DNA from 2 places in the Halalkalibaculum sp. DA384 genome. Region 1 is predicted to be linked to the other one. Evidence: riboswitches for the same ligand, from Rfam matches in the RefSeq annotation. Region 1 holds a riboswitch; the other holds the start of a gene.
The links. A riboswitch is a leader RNA that binds a small molecule or an ion and turns the genes downstream of it on or off. The one in region 1 is predicted to bind thiamine pyrophosphate.
Positions count from the first base shown of each region.

Region 1 (3,210 bases):
GTGTGGGAGCCGCTTACGTCAGGCCTGCTTTGAGCTGGAAGCCGGTGATCCCGGGAACAACGCAGGAAAAAGGCTTTGCTTCGGGAACAGTGAACGTGCCGGGCGTTGGAGCTTTTATGGCTGCTGCCCGTGATATAGCCAGGCAGCGGGAAGATGAGCTGGAACGGGAACGAACCCTGCGCAACCAGTTCCTGGATCTGCTGATGGAAAGTGAATTCGATGTTACCCTGGAGGGCGACCCTGAAAACAGCCTTCCCAATATTATTGGGCTGCGTATTCACGGCATGGAGGGGCAGTACGCCATGATCGAGTGCAACCGCTACGGACTGGCAATTTCGACCGGCAGCGCCTGTTCGGTGGGCTCGGAAAAACCGGCGGCCAGCATGGTGGCCCTGGGGCGTGATGAGCAGGAGGCACGAGAGTTCATCCGTATTTCGTTAGGCAAGCAGACAACGGAAGAGGAGATCTCAGAAGCATTTAATATCCTGGAAAAGGTATTGACCAGGCATTTTAGTATGATTAAGCTTTAACGAATCTTAAACCAGATAACGATTTATGAAACGTTTACTACAAATCCTCTCGTTTTCGACTTTTATTTTCTTGTTAACCGCGGCGGGATCCTTTGCCCAGGAGTCCGACAGTGAAGCCGATATCGTACTGACCGAGTACAGCGACTACCAATGCCCGGCCTGCGCCTATTACCATCCGGTTGTTGAAAAACTAAAAGAGGAGTTCGGGGATAAACTGAAGGTGGAATACCGTTACTTTCCGCTGAACAGCCATCAGTTTGCGGCACTGGCCGCCCGTGCAGCCGAGGCAGCCGGGAACCAGGGGCAGTTCAAGGCGATGCATGATATGCTGTTCGAGAACCAGGACAACTGGTCGAGTTCTGGGAATCCACAGTCGATTTTTATTGGATATGCAAAGGAACTGGGACTGGATGTCCAGCAGTTTCAAAGTGACCTGAATGCTGCAGAAACGCAAAAAAAAGTGATGGAACAGAAGCAGGAAGGAGTCAATATGGGGGTGAACTCAACGCCCACATTTTTTATCAACGGCATCAAGGTACAGCAGCTTCCACGTTCATACGATCAGTTTAAATCTCTCCTGGAAAGCCAGATGTCGGAGGATGCGTAATCTGTAACGAGTAATAAGTGAGGAGTAACGCTGCTTCTACTGCGCATCACGGGTTACTCTTTACTCGTTACCCGTCACGCATCAATAAGTTAAATGCAGACAGTTAATCCGGAAATTAATGCTTTTGAATAAGGCACGGCCCTTCTTCACCGTTTGCATAGCGTAGTGTTTTTCGGTAATATCATCTTGTTCACTTAGTGACCGCTGTTTGTCGTTAGGAGTGCTTTTTCGCGCAGGCGAAAGGGCTGAGATAAGATCCTCAACACTTGACCTGGTTAGTACCAGCGGAGGGAAACGACACCTCAACTTCAGCCCATCTTCTGCCGGTAAACAGCACTAAATAAAATCACTGCTGTTTATCCATGGAAAAAACACCAGCCAAGACGTATGCCCGGGCACTGACCATCGCGACATCTGACAGCGGGGGCGGTGCGGGGATCCAGGCCGATCTTAAAGCCTTTGCTGCGATGGGGTGTTACGGCATGTCGGTACTGGCCGCCCTGACCGCCCAGAATACCACTGACGTCACCGGTATCCACGCCTTGCCGCCCGACTTTGTGGCCCTGCAGATCGATACTGTTATCAGTGATCTGGGCGTAGATGCTGTAAAAATAGGCATGCTGTTCAACACTCCTGTCATGGAAACAGTTGCGGATCGCCTGGAAACTCATGCTGTTGACAACATAGTGCTTGATCCCGTCATGGTGGCCAAGAGCGGGGCCAGGCTTATTGAAGATGATGCAATTGAAACGTTAAAAGAGCGCCTGTTCCCGCTGAGTACGAATATTACGCCCAACCTGCCGGAGGCAGAGACCCTGCTGGATATCCAAATTGAAGACCGCTCACAGATGGAATCGGCTGCCCGGAAATTGCTGGAGCTTGGGCCCCGCTCCGTACTGCTGAAAGGCGGGCACTTCAGCGACGAGAAAAGCATCGATTGTTTGGTACTGAACGAGAAAGACACCAGCGGCCGGGAGGTGTACTGGTTCCAGGCAGAACGAGTTCATACGCCGAATACCCACGGCACCGGCTGTACCCTTTCGTCAGCCATTGCGGCGGGACTCGCAAAAGGGAAGCCGCTTCCTGAGGCTGTTCAGGACGCCAAAGAGTATATCTCCGGTGCCATAAGAGCAGGCAGCGAATACAGCATAGGCGAAGGTCACGGCCCGCTGCACCATTTTTATCAGTGGTGGCAGTAACGAAAATATAAACTACCTCCATAACTAACTGTTGAAAAGTAAATCCAGATCACAGAATGAAATTCACCGACGAGCTCTGGTCAACTATTGAACCGATGTACGACGCCATCCTTGAACTGCCGTTTATCCGGGAACTGACCGATGGGACACTACCCGAAGATATATTCCTGTTCTACCTGAAGCAGGATACCCTGTACCTGGCGGACTTTTCGAGGGCGCTCTCCCTGGCCGGCGTTCGCTGTGATTCCACAACCCAGATGTACGACTTTTTCAAGTTTGCCAGCGAGGCGGTGGTCGTAGAGCGGCAGCTGCACCAGAATTTTTACGAGCAGTACGGAACGGAGATGAACCCCAAAAAATCTCCCTCCTGCTTTTCATATACCAACTTTCTGCTTTCAACAGCAGCTACAAAAGATAATGTCGTAAATATAGCCGCCTTGCTCCCCTGCTTTTGGATATACCGGGAAGTGGGACTGGAGATCTACGAAAATGCAGCCGAAGAGAATCCCTACCAGGACTGGATCGATACCTACGCGGGAGAAGAGTTCAACAAGAGCGTGGATCGCGCTATTGAGATCACCGACGAGGTAGCGGAGCGTGAATCCAAAGAGCGACTGGAAGAGATGACCGAGGCGTTTGTCAAGTCCACCGAGCTGGAGTGGATGTTCTGGGAGAGCGCCTATCGCAGGGAGCAGTGGCCGTTGCGGGAGGTGTTGGAGGAGGCAGAATAGGCAGTATCAAGCCGAATTAGTGCGTTGAAAGTAAGGCACAACGCCCTGTAAACACCGAGACAGAATACAAATAAAGATTCCAAAATATGAAAATCGGCATTATCGGCGGCGGTATTATCGGACTCAGTATCGGCTGGCAGCTG
Region 1 is NZ_JBINJE010000003.1:249,562-252,771, reverse strand. Features, by position in the region: gene ACG2E4_RS03505 (IscS subfamily cysteine desulfurase) at 1-530, shown strand, start outside; gene ACG2E4_RS03500 (DsbA family protein) at 556-1,137, shown strand; TPP riboswitch at 1,344-1,447, shown strand; gene thiD (bifunctional hydroxymethylpyrimidine kinase/phosphomethylpyrimidine kinase) at 1,500-2,336, shown strand; gene tenA (thiaminase II) at 2,393-3,067, shown strand; gene thiO (glycine oxidase ThiO) at 3,154-3,210, shown strand, end outside.

Region 2 (3,210 bases), on a different contig from region 1:
TATGATTACATCTCCACTCCGGAGTCCGGCCCGCCCGGCTGGTCCACCGGCGTTGACCCCTGTAATTCGCATGCCGGTGCCGTCAAAGCCGTAATCCGGCGTTACGCCAAGGGTCACGCCCTTCATGCTAATCCCCTTCTGCTGTTCACTGGCCGGAACTTCCGTGAATGTAAGCTCGCTGCCAGGTTTGTCCAGCTGTTGTATCACGCGGCGCACATGCTCCAGCACCTTGTCCTGGCCGTCATAATTAATCTGCCCGGCGTCGTCAGTGGGGCGGTGGTAGTCGCCGTGGGTACCGGTGAAGTAGTGCAGTACGGGAATCTGCTTGTTATAGAAGCTGGTGTGGTCGCTGGCTCCCGTTCCATCTGCCGAAGTCTCGATCTGAAGCGAGTCGGTGTTGGCTTCTGCTATGAGTTGCTCCCACCGCTCAGCGGAGCCGGTGCCGAAAATGAGCAGTTTGTTATCCTGCAGTCGCCCGATCATATCGAGGTTGATCATCGCCTCGACCTGCTCTGGCGGTACCGGCAGCTGGTCGACAAAATGCTGCGATCCCAGCAGGCCGATCTCTTCCCCTGAAAATGCAACAAAGACCAGGCTTTTCCGGGGAGAATTAACCGAAAAGTACTGCGCCAGTTCAAGAATGCCCGCCGTGCCGGAGGCGTTGTCATCGGCTCCGTTGTGGATCTGGTTCCTTCGCCGGTTGGCGAGCGAGCCGTATCCTCCCGTGCCGAGGTGGTCATAATGGGCGCCGATGATCATGTAGGAATCTGGTTCTTTGCTTCCGTTTATGATTCCCACTACGTTCCGGGAGAGAAGAGGCCGTTCCCGCTGCCGGGAGGTATCCCCCCGGGGCGGATTGTGGAGATGGTCTGTGGTCACGGTGAAAGGCTGAAAGTAGGTATCGTCTTCGCCCAGTGGTGCAATCCCGAATTGATTGAAGGCATCGGCAATGTAGTTGGCTGCGATCGCTTCCCCGGCCGTGCCTGTTGCACGGCCCCGCAGCGAATCACTGGCAAGAAACTGGATATGGGTCCTGATATCGCCGGGTTCAATGGTGGCGGAAAGTCGTGCCCGGGGCGCTTCCGGGGACGACTGTTCCGGTCCGCATGAAATAAAAAAGAACATGAATGCCAGTAATACCGGGGTTCTACCGTTCATAGCAACAATTGAGTTAAGCAGTACCTGAAAATCGGGAATACAGCATGAAAGTTGCAACAGTAAATCACTTTGTTACAATATAAAATGATTGGCAAAGACCTTTGCAGAACCTGCTATTTTGTTGGGAGGGAGTTGTACTGTCGACCTTATTGAGCTTTTAACGGGAGTACAACTCCCTCAGAACGAAGAAGTGAGGGTTTTGCAAAACCCTCTGGTATTTATCTTTGAAAGATTTTCGAGTAGCATTATATTTACGGCACATACAAATACACACTCACAATGGTTGGGGGTGCTTGCAACAGCGGGCTGAGATCATACCCTAAGAACCTGAACCGGTTAACACCGGCGTAGGGAAACCTGGAGTTCCCATGCTTCAGCACTTCTTGCAAGTTTACCTCCTCCTCTTATAAACAAATAAGATGGAGGATTTTTTCATGTTTACTCACATCACACGTTTTGCAGCAGGAGCGGTATTCCTGTGTTTTATTCAATTTTTTAACCAGAATACGGCCTTGAGCCAGACTGTCGCGGGGGCTGTCATCGATGCCCGGTCCAGCGAGCCCCTCGCAGGGGCCCATGTTGTCCAGGAGGGCACCCAAAACGGGACCACAACAGCCGCGGACGGCAGTTTTAAGCTGCTCCTGGTCGATGGTGGATTAAAAAAAGTCACGGTTTCATTTGTTGGCTACAGGTCAAAATCGATTAATATTGAGGAGCGGGGAGGCGGCGATCTCCGCATTGCCCTTGTTCCGGAATCGGTGATGAGCAGCGAAGTGTTTGTTCGGGCGCTGCGGGTGGATGAGGCCTCACCGATGGCCTACGAAAATATCGAGCGCGAAGAGATCGAAAAGAGGAATCTCGGCCAGGATATCCCATACCTGGTCAGCTCCACCCCATCGGTGACGACCACGTCAGATGCCGGGACGGGGATCGGGTATACCGGCCTGCGTATTCGCGGCGTCGATCCCACGCGTATAAACGTCACGATTAATGGAATTCCGCTGAATGATGCGGAATCGCATGGAGTTTTTTGGGTTGACCTCCCTGATCTGGCTTCGTCGGTGGAAAATATCCAGATCCAGCGGGGAGTCGGCACTTCAACTCACGGCGCGGGAGCGTTCGGGGGCACGATGAATATCCAGACCTCGACGATGACCCCCGAGCCCTATGGGGAGGTCAATACCGGCTACGGCTCATTCAACACTCAAAAAATAAATGTACAGCTGGGTTCGGGCCTGATGGAAAACGGCTGGCAGTTTGAAGGTCGCCTCTCCAAAATCATCTCGGACGGGTATATCGACCGGGCGACGTCCGACCTGAAATCGATCTACCTGAGCGGTTCCCGGAATGGTGAGCGAAGTCTGCTCAAGGTCGATGTGCTCTCCGGCGTAGAGGAAACCTATCAGGCGTGGAATGGCGTGCCGGAACCGGTGTTGAACGGGAATTCAGATCAGCTTGAAAGGTATATAACCAGTCTCGGCATAGCCGGGGAAAAGGCTGTACATTTTCGCAACAACGTGGGCAACCGGCAGTTCAACGAGTTTACCTACGAGGACCAAACCGACAACTACCAGCAGGATCACTACCAGGTCCACTATTCATACCAGCTGGCGGACCGCTGGAATGCCAACGCCTCGCTTCACTACACCTACGGCCGGGGCTATTACGAGGAGTTTCGCGATGAAGATGACCTCGCAACCTACGGTATCGGGCCGATTCAGATCGGCGGCCAGACCATCACCCAAAGTGACCTGGTACGCCGGCGGTGGCTGGATAATCACTTCTACGGGATTGTCTTTTCCACCGATTACCGGGTTGCGGATCGCTGGTCGGTAACACTGGGCGGGGGATACAATGAGTATGACGGCGACCATTTTGGCGAGGTGATCTGGGCGCGCTACGCCGGCGACAGCCGTATCGAGGAAACCTATTATAACAACAACGGGTTTAAAACCGACTTCAACATCTATGGTAAAGGTCAATACTATTTTACGGAAACACTGAGCGGTTTCCTGGACCTGCAGTTCCGTGAAATAACCTATGATTTTCTGG
Region 2 is NZ_JBINJE010000001.1:352,905-356,114, reverse strand. Features, by position in the region: gene ACG2E4_RS01405 (M28 family peptidase) at 1-1,158, opposite strand, end outside; TPP riboswitch at 1,434-1,529, shown strand; gene ACG2E4_RS01400 (TonB-dependent receptor) at 1,671-3,210, shown strand, end outside.
Region 2: linked by a shared signal. The riboswitch ahead of ACG2E4_RS01400 (TonB-dependent receptor) and the one ahead of thiD (bifunctional hydroxymethylpyrimidine kinase/phosphomethylpyrimidine kinase) in region 1 are both predicted to bind thiamine pyrophosphate.